Regions from separate parts of the Pantoea sp. SGAir0430 genome, predicted to be linked through region 3. Evidence: predicted binding sites of a transcription regulator. Region 3 holds the regulator's gene; each other region holds the start of a gene.

Region 1 (3,280 bases), 1.1 Mb from region 3:
CAGCTTCGTCCTGACCGAAACGGTAAGAAACGCCGACGCTCAGCATGCTGTTGTCTGGACGCGCACCAACGGTACCTGCGTCACCGATGTTATTAACCCACTGGTAGTCCAGGCGAGTCGCCCAGTTTTTGGTCAGTGCGTATTCAACACCAACAGCAGCCAGCGGAGAAACGCCGGTGTCGTGGTTGCTGATGCGAGTGCCGTCAGCTACGTTAGCCTGAGTTGAGTCTGCACGCCAAACCATGCCACCCAGACGGGTGTACACGTCCAGATCGTCAGCAATTGGGTAGCTCAGTTTAGCTGCCAGCTGTACGCCCTGTGCTTTGAATGCGCCGTTAACTTCGTTGCCTTTGTTCGGCATACGGCCCAGCCAGTCGTAGCCCAGCTCGAAGCCCAGGTATGGGTTAGCCTGGTAGCCCAGGAAAGCACCTGCGCCCAGCTGAGATTCGTGAGTTGGACCGTCGTTGTTTTCGTAACCGTTACCGTAGTAACCAGTATCGTGATACTGAGACCAGCCCAGTTTAGCACCGGTGTACCAGGTGTCATCTTTAGGAGCGGCCTGCGCTACGGTAGCGAAGCCAGCCAGTGCCACTGCAATTGCGATAGCTGTCTTTTTCATTTTGCGCCTCGTTATCATCCAAATAGGCAATGAGCAAAAAGGTTGCTCTTGGTTGTAATCCTTCGCCGGGTCTAAACGCTCGCTTATGACTCTACCGAAAAAACGGAGGTTATTGAGCACCCTGGCGAGGTAAAGTCTACAACGAGATTGGAAACTTACAAGTATGATGTGACGTCAGCGGATAAAAAAACAGGGATTTATACACACATTTTAACAAATGACATGGCAAAATTTTCGCTACCAGAAAAGAAAAATGCGGCTAAGCCATTGTCATAGCTGGCGGGAAAAGAATCAGTGGCTTAGCCGCAACTTTGTGAAAAAATAGCGTGAGAAAAATCTTAGTTTTACTTAATGAAACAAATCAGAGGGAATTTTTGCGCTGTTTGGCTGTCTGGACAGAGCAAGATCCCGCCCCTGAGGACGCATAATCAATCCCAGCGCTTCGCCTTCGGCGGCTGCCTGCTCAAGTTCCAGGCGCTCTTCATTGCTCAATTCATAAGGAATCCAGGCGAGTACCACGCTGTAGTTGCCGGTGCGCAACGCTTTCACCATGCTCTCAACCGTGCTTAAACGCTCGGATTCCGTGATATGCATACTCTTTTCCAGCGGTAATCCTGACTGCTGCATCCAGCTGCGGTTCAGTTTGTGCGCTGGCGTCAGCCACAGTTGCCAGCGTGACTGGGTGCTCAGCTGCTTGAGGACCGGCAGTAAAAGCAGCGGCATGATGCCGGGCTGCTCGCTATAACGCAGTTCAGTAATACCACCCAGAGAAGGTTGCGTTAAGCCCGTCGCAGCGAAACGGTGAGCACGATCAGCAGGGCCAGAGTATTGAGTACGCATATTTTAATCACTCAGTAATGAACTGTATGAATATACAGTAATGAGTTCCTGGATAAAGATCAACCTCAATTTCTGAAAATGCCTCGCAAATTCCGCACAAGATCCGCGCGTTGCCGCTTTTATTCATTGAACAGCTAAATCGTTTTTTCTATCTTCTAACCAGATGAATCTCTGAGCTTTTTATAGGAAATTTCCCGCGCAAGGAATGAGAAAAAGGGGACGTTATGAAGAAAAATAATCCGGTGGTTGAGCAGTCCAAAGCCCAGTTAGCGGCATTGGGAAAAATTGAATCGCGCACCCAGTTTGGTGGTTACGCGCTGGCGGTCGAAAAGGTGGTGTTTGCTTACATCAATGAGGATGCGCTCTATCTGCGCGCCAGCGAGGCGCTACAGCACTATGCCGCACAGCGCCCGCTGGAACCGTTGATATACCGCAAGCGCGGCATGCCGGTGACGCTCAGCTACTACAAAGTGGATAAACAGCTCTGGCAGGACGCCGATCAGCTGCTGCGCTTATCGGCCAGTTCGCTGTCTGCGGCGCGCGCCGAGGCGGCAAACAGACTTGTCTTGCTCAGGCTGAAAGATCTGCCCAATCTCAGCCTGCGTATGGAGCTGATGCTGCACAAAGTCGGGATCAATTCTGTTCGCTTGCTGTATGAGATGGGCTCGCGTCAGAGCTGGCTGAAGTTGCGGGCGGTGAATAAAGATATCGGCCTGAAAACGCTGCTGGCGCTGGAAGGCGCCATTTCCGGCCATCACCAGGCCGCTTTGCCGGCGGCGGTACGTGAAGAGTTGAGCGCCTGGTATCAGGAAACGCTCCGCCAGCACGCCGCGGCGGAGCGCCTGTTGCCTTAAGCGGCGGCGAGGGTACGGCGCAGGCGGGCAATTTCCGGCAGCAGCGCAACCAGCAGCCCCAACTGCTGCAACACCAGCGGTGCCTGCGCCTCCTCACTGGTTTTCAGCGCGCTCAGGCGCTGCATCAGTGTCTGCTGCATCGTTTCCGCCTGCGCTTCGCTGACGCGATCGATCTGCAGCACATCCTCGACGAAGCATACCGCGTCATCTAAAAGCGTCAGCAGTTCGCCCTGCGTCAGCCGCTCCCGGTGCGCGCCCAGCGCCGAGATGTAGCTGAGAAACGAGTGATTGAGGCACATCAGACGGAACGCATTCTCGCGCAGCGGCGGCTGTTGCTTCAGTTCGCCGCTGATATTGGACACCACGGACGCCAGTTCCGCATCGGCGTTATGCGCGTCACGGCGCGCCACACGGTAGGCGAGACGGTTATCTTTACCCTGATGATACTGTTCCAGGATGGCGTCAAGATAACGACAGTTGGCATTCAGCGTGCGATCGGCAACCGTCGTCAGCTGACGGAAACGCCAGTCAGGCCAGACAAACGCCACCGCCAGCCAGGCCAGGCCACAGCCGAGCAAGGTATCCACCACGCGCGGCAGGGCGACATCAAAGCCTTCACCCAGCAGATTGAAGCACAGCAGCACCAGCAGGGTGATGAACAGCGTCGCCTGCGCATACTGAATCTGGCGGAAGGCAAAAAACAGCACGCCGCTCAGCACAATCAAAACCAACTGGCCCTCGATAGAGGGCACCAGCCACAGCACCGGCAGGCCAATCGCAATACCGGCCAGGGTTCCGCCAATGCGCAGCGCCAGCCGCCGTCGTGTGGCGTTGTAGTTAGGCTGGCAGACAAACAGGCTGGTCAGCAGGATCCAGTAGCCGCGATGCAGGCCGGTAAGCTGAATGAAGGCGTACCCCACGCACAGCACCAGCGACATGCGCACCGCGTGGCGGAACAACGCTGAGG
Region 2 (3,280 bases), 510 kb from region 3:
ACTTCGCTGGGTGCGCTGGCCGGGGCGAAAACCGCGCCGAAAGGCGGTTACCCGGGCTGGCAGCCGGATGCCGACTCGCCCATCATGGCGCTGACGCGTAAAACCTATGAAGCGCTGTTTGGTAAGACGCCAAACATTCAGGTGATTCACGCCGGTCTGGAGTGCGGTCTGTTCAAAAAACCGTATCCGGACATGGACATGGTGTCGATTGGGCCTACCATCACCGGTCCACACTCGCCGGACGAGCAGGTGCACATCGACAGCGTCGGTCTGTACTGGAAACTGCTGACCGCGCTGCTGAACGTGGTGCCGGAAAAAGCGTAACGCCGTTGCGATAAAAAAAATCCTGCCTCCGGGCAGGATTTTTTATTTACGGTAACGGTGCCGCGTCAGGCGACCGCGCTGTAGCTCTCGTCCAGCGGCAGCTCAGCCATTACAACCCCAGCACCAGCTGGCGCTCCAGCTGCGGATTTACCAGCGTTACGTGCAGCCCCACCAGCCGCACACCGCGCCCGGCGCGGCGTTCGTCCCAGGCTTGACGCGCCACGGCGATCATGTCGTCTTTATTCAGCACCGGCCAGACATGCTCCTGGGTGGTGAGCTGGAAATCGTTGAACTTCAGCTTTACGCCCTGACGTGCAATCTGCTTATCCGGGCGGATCGCGCTTAGACGGCGATCGAGTTCGGCGTAGAGAAAATCAATAATTTCCAGGCACTGCTCCCAGTGATGGATGTCCTCGCCCAGCGTACGCTCGACACCCAGCGATTTGCGTTCGCGCTCCACCACCACTTCGCGATCGTCGATGCCGTTGCTGCGCTCCCACAGCACGCGGCCAAATTTTCCAAAGCGCTTCAGCAGTTGCGCCAGATCGGCCTGTTGTACGTCAGCGCAGGTGCGCAGCCCCATCTCTTCGAGCTTTTTGGTGGCCACTTTACCAACGCCGGGAATCTTGCTCAGCGGCAGCGTCAGCAGAAAGTCCGGCATCGCCTGCGGCGTAATCACATACTGACCATCTGGCTTGTTCATGTCTGAAGCGATTTTGGCGAGGAACTTGATCGGCGCAATGCCAGCCGACGCGGTCAGGCCGGTTTCACGCAGAATATCGGCGCGAATCGCCTGCGCCATCAGCGTGGCCGATCCCTGGCAGTGTTCACTGTCGGTGACGTCCAGGTAGGCTTCATCCAGCGACAATGGCTCAATCAGTGGCGTATAGCGGGTAAAGATGGCGCGAATCTGCTGCGAAGCTTCTTTATAGGCATCGAAGCGGCCGGGCAGCAGTTTCAGGTGGGGACAGAGGCGCAGCGCCGTGGCGGTTGGCATCGCGCTGCGCACGCCGTATTTCCGCGCCGGATAGTTGGCGGTGCTGATTACGCCGCGCTGCACGCGGCTGCCACCGATGGCAATCGGGATATCACGTAATGAAGGATCGTCGCGCATTTCCACTGCTGCGAAAAAGCAGTCCATATCGACATGAATGATTTTGCGCATACGCCCCTCCGGATACTGGATAAGTATACAGCAGAGAAAAACAACGGCAATATTTGTGGCGCGTGCGATTAAAGTTTACAAATTTGTGGTCGTATTCCCTTTAGGATTGCACCATTTTCTCGGACTCCGGCTTGATTAAACGCCAGACAATGATAATGTTGCGCTGCGGTAGCGGATATTTCCGATAATGCAATACAGTGACGCACTGCGTCAGCGTTCCTCTTCACTTCAAGGTACACACAGAATGGGCAGAATCGCATTATTGTTTGCGATGATTCTTATGCCGCTCCTGAGCTGGGCAATGACGCCTGAGCCAATGCAGCCGCTGGCTCCGGTGAGCAAAGAGTTAAAGAAACAATTACTGGGTACACCAGTATTTATTCAGATCTTCAAGGAAGAGCGTACGCTGGAACTGTACGGCAAAATCGGTAATGAATATCGTCTGCTGGACAGCTATCGCATCTGTAACTTCTCCGGCGGCCTCGGGCCGAAACGTCGTCAGGGCGATTTTAAAAGTCCGGAAGGCTTTTATAACGTGAAGATGAATCAGCTCAAGCCGGACAGCCGTTTTTATCGCGCCATCAATACCGGATTCCCGAATCAGTACGATCGCGCCAAAGGCTATAACGGTAACTATCTGATGATTCACGGCGATTGCGTGTCCGTGGGCTGCTATGCCATGACCAACGCATCGATGGATGAGATCTTCACTTACGTGAACGCCGCGCTGCGTAACGGTCAGCAGGATGTGCAGGTCAACATCTTCCCGTTCCGCATGACCGACAGCAACATGCAGCGTCATCGTTACTCGACTTACATCAGCTTCTGGCGTGAACTGCAGCCGGGCTATGCTTACTTCGCCAAATACCACGTGCCGCCAACGGTCAACGTGACGGCAACCGGTCAGTATGCGGTGAACAACACGCCGGTCATGACCACGCCGGAAGCGGCGTCGAAATCATTCCTGGCGCTCACCCAGGTAAAATAATGCCCACTCACCTGGCACGATGCGGTGCCAGGTTTCATTACCGGTCAGCGGCTGCGTCGCAATCACCGTCACCACGTCTTTCGGCGTCGTCTGCTGCAGGAAGTCAATCTCCACATCCTGATCGAGCAGCTTCGCTTTGCCAAACGGCGCGCGGCGCGTAATCCAGTACAGATTGGTTGAGCAGAAGGCCATCAGATAGCGTCCGTCAGACAGCAGCATATTGAACACGCCCTTCTGACGCAGCTCCGTCGCCAGTTCCGCCACATAGCGAAACACCGCCGGCCAGTTGCCCGGCGTGCGCGGATAGCGCTCAGCCAGCTTATGCAGAATCCAGCAAAACGCCTTTTCGCTGTCGGTTTCGCCTACCGGACGGAAATGCCCGGTCTCCAGCTGGCGATAGCCCTTTAGCTGGCCGTTATGCGCGTAAGTCCAGTTGCGGCCCCACAGTTCGCGGGTAAACGGATGGGTATTTTCCAGTGACACCTGGCCGCGATTGGCCTGACGAATATGCGCCACCACCGAGTGCGACTTAATCGGATACTCCTGCACCAGGCGGGCAATCGGCGAGTTGTAGCTCGGCAGCGGATCTTTAAAGGTGCGGCAGCCTTTATCTTCGTAAAAGGTGATGCCCCAGCCATCTTTGTGCGGCCCGGTTCCACCGCCACGCTGCACCAGACCGGTAAAACTGAAACAGATATCCGTGGGGACATTGGCGCTCATCCCGAGCAATTCGCACATAGCAACCGCCTTATCAGAACCTCCCGCGGGCGCGGGAGGAGCACGTCATCACTTAACCATCTCTT
Region 3 (3,280 bases):
CTTCGTACGAGAAATCCGCCGCCACTTCTTCCATCATTTCGATGGCATTCTGCTGCGCTTTTTCATGCGAAATCTTCTTGCTGCGCGCTTCGTCTTCAACCGCTTTCTCAATCGCTTTGGATTGCAGCAGCTTGTTGAACAGATCCTGGCGTGCCGGCAGACGCGGGCCGACGGCTGCCAGCCGCTGGCGGGCAAAATGAATGCGTGCGACACGTGCCAGCTTCTGCGCGATCGACTGATCGGTACCGTGTTCGGTGGCCATCTGACGCAGTGAAACCGTGGGCGAGAAGCGGACAAAGCTGTCGCGACCGTGCCACAGGATGGCAAAGAACTTCTGTATACCGTTAAGAATACGCAGATGTGGCGTCGGTTCGCCCTGAATTTCACGGCCTGGCGCACGGCCAAACATCACGGAAACCGGCAGCATCTGTACGTCCAGCGCCGCATTATTGCGGTGCAGATCGAGGTAGTCATGGAAAAGCTTGACCGACTCCGGGTTCGCCACGAAATAGGGGAAGACGCGCGGCCCATCGTGAATAAATACGTGGCGCGGCAGCAGGGTGCCGTCAATCTCCAGCGGCGCCAGCGGATCCGGCAGATCGTGCTTCAGGCACTGTGCGCGTAGCGTGAGCAGGTCCGCCTTTGAATCATAAGGCAAAACATACATCACCGGACGGGTCGGATCGATACCGTGTTCCGAGATCGGATCGGTCGGAATGACCTTACTTTTTACCAAAATAGAGAGTGGTAAATTCAACAATTTGTAATAGAGTTTACGCCAACCTGACATAGACAACTTGAAGCCTCTTGTTAGCAAAGCGCGGCAAGCATACCAGAAAGTGCGGCGAAGATCTGTGGCTGTGCCACCTCGCGCGCCCAGACATTGACGTCAAAAACAGTTAAGGGTTCCACAACATGGCAAATAACGTCACCGGTTTCCTGAGAATCATTAAAGCCGCCGGTTATTCCTGGCAGGGGCTGCGCGCTGCCTGGCAGCATGAAGCCGCTTTTCGCCAGGAGGCGATTGCCGCACTGGTCGCGGTTGCCATCGCCTGCTGGCTGGATGTCGATATCATCACGCGTGTGTTGCTGATTGGCTCGGTGGTGCTGGTAGTCATTGTTGAGATCCTTAATAGTGCCATCGAAGCCGTGGTGGACCGTATTGGTCAGGAACGCCATCCGCTGGCGGGACGCGCCAAAGACATGGGCTCGGCGGCGGTACTGCTGGCTATCTTACTGGCTCTGTTTGTCTGGATCGCGCTGCTTTGGTCGCATTTGCGATAAACATTCCACATTCATCAAGCCGCTGATTTTTCCCTCTGTTTCGGTTTTCATTTCGCCAATACCTGTATATACTCACAGCGACTGTATAAACAACCAGGGGGCGGGATGAAAGCGTTAACCAGCAGGCAGCAACAGGTCTATGACCTGATTCGCGACCATATTAATCAGACCGGCATGCCGCCAACGCGTGCTGAAATTGCTTCGCAACTGGGCTTCCGCTCGCCTAACGCTGCTGAAGAGCACCTGAAAGCGCTGGCGCGTAAAGGTGTCATTGAAATCGTCTCCGGTGCATCGCGCGGTATCCGCCTGCTGATGGAAGAAGAGGCGAGTGAAGGGCTGCCACTGATCGGTCGCGTCGCCGCCGGTGAACCGCTGCTGGCGCAGGAACATATCGAAGCCCACTATCAGGTTGACGCCAACCTGTTCAAACCCTCTGCCGATTTCCTGCTGCGCGTCAGCGGTATGTCGATGAAAGATATCGGCATTATGGACGGTGATCTGCTCGCGGTGCATAAAACACAGGAAGTGCGCAATGGCCAGGTGGTGGTTGCGCGTATTGATGATGAAGTCACGGTGAAACGCTGGAAGAAGCAGGGCGCGATTGTCCAGCTGCTGCCGGAAAACAATGATTTCCAGCCGATTGTCGTGGATACCCGTGAACAGTCGCTGACCGTGGAAGGGCTGGCCGTTGGCATCGTGCGCAACGGCGAGTGGCTCTGAAACCCGGTTGATCTCCCCCGCTGCGGCGGCGCTCGCGCGCTGGCCGCAGTCTGCTTTAATCATACTTTTGTTCCCGGCCCGTAAGGCGCTCGCTCAGGCCGACTACCGTAACCCTCGGGATGGGGCTGATGCAGCTATTTTCCTCTTCTGATAAAACGCTGTGGCGACTGGCGTTGCCAATGATCCTCTCCAATATCACTGTGCCGCTGCTCGGCGTGGTCGATACCGCCGTGATTGGCCATCTTGATAGCCCGATCTACCTCGGCGGCGTGGCCGTAGGCACCACGGCAACCAGCTTCATCTTTATGCTGCTGCTGTTTCTGCGTATGAGCACCACCGGTTTAACCGCGCAGGCGTTCGGGGCCGGCGATAAACAGGCACTGGCGCGCGCACTGATGCAGCCGCTGCTGATCGCTCTGGCCGCCGGGTTGCTGCTGGCGCTGCTGCGTTCTCCTGCCAGTAGCCTGGCGGCAACGCTGATGGGCGGCAGCGCGGAAGTCCAGCAGCAGGCGCAGATCTTCATTGAAATCCGCTGGCTGAGCGCACCGGCTACGCTGGCTAACCTGGTGATTCTCGGCTGGCTGCTGGGCGTGCAGTATGCGCGTGCGCCGATGGTTCTGCTGATTGTCGGAAACCTGGTCAACATCCTGCTCGATCTGCTGCTGGTGCTGAAATTGCACTGGGGCGTTGCCGGTGCCGCCGCCGCCACGGCGCTGGCCGAATACGTGACGCTGGCAGTGGGATTATGGATGGTGGCGCGCGTACTGAAACTGCGCGGCATCGATTTCAAACTGCTGAAAAACAGCTGGCGCGGTGACGCGGCGCGGTTATTTCGCCTTAATCGCGACATCATGCTGCGCTCGCTCATGCTGCAGATTTGCTTTGCCTCACTGACCCTGCTGGGTGCACGCATCGGACCGGATGTGGTTGCGGTCAATGCGGTGCTGTTGATGTTCCTGACGTTTACTGCCTATGCGCTGGACGGCTTTGCTTACGCGGTGGAAGCCTGCTCGGGTGAAGCGGTAGGGGCAAAAGATCGCAGCCGGCTGCTGCTGATCTGGCATGCCGCCTGTCGCCAGGCGGGTATCGTTGCGCTGCTGTTTGCGCTTATTTATGCGCTCAGCGGGCCGTACATTGTTGCATTGCTTACCTCGCTGCAGCCGCTGCGTGAGATGGCCGATCGCTTTCTGCTTTGGCAGGTGATTTTACCGCTGGTCGGCGTCTGGTGTTATCTGCTGGACGGCATGTTCATTGGCGCGACGCGCGGCCGCGAAAT

What was found. Region 3 encodes LexA, which represses DNA repair genes until DNA is damaged. Its sites were predicted from a motif close to TNCTGTATGTACATACAGNA; they were not measured.
Region 1: the regulator LexA is predicted to act here: its motif matches at 1,480-1,499, upstream of sulA (SOS-induced cell division inhibitor SulA).
Region 2: the regulator LexA is predicted to act here: its motif matches at 1,503-1,522, upstream of dinB (DNA polymerase IV).

The regions. Positions count from the first base shown of each region.
Region 1 covers NZ_CP039427.1:1,513,679-1,516,958, reverse strand. Annotated here, with positions in the region: gene ompA (porin OmpA) at 1-619, opposite strand, end outside; gene sulA (SOS-induced cell division inhibitor SulA) at 968-1,459, opposite strand; gene E7738_RS07385 (TfoX/Sxy family DNA transformation protein) at 1,684-2,313, shown strand; gene yccS (YccS family putative transporter) at 2,310-3,280, opposite strand, start outside.
Region 2 covers NZ_CP039427.1:2,072,214-2,075,493, forward strand. Annotated here, with positions in the region: gene pepD (beta-Ala-His dipeptidase) at 1-324, shown strand, start outside; gene dinB (DNA polymerase IV) at 434-1,489, opposite strand; gene dpaA (peptidoglycan meso-diaminopimelic acid protein amidase) at 1,734-2,477, shown strand; gene E7738_RS10060 (class II glutamine amidotransferase) at 2,448-3,215, opposite strand; gene lpcA (D-sedoheptulose 7-phosphate isomerase) at 3,264-3,280, opposite strand, start outside.
Region 3 covers NZ_CP039427.1:2,583,617-2,586,896, reverse strand. Annotated here, with positions in the region: gene plsB (glycerol-3-phosphate 1-O-acyltransferase PlsB) at 1-790, opposite strand, end outside; gene E7738_RS12340 (diacylglycerol kinase) at 916-1,284, shown strand; gene lexA (transcriptional repressor LexA) at 1,390-2,004, shown strand; gene dinF (MATE family efflux transporter DinF) at 2,133-3,280, shown strand, end outside.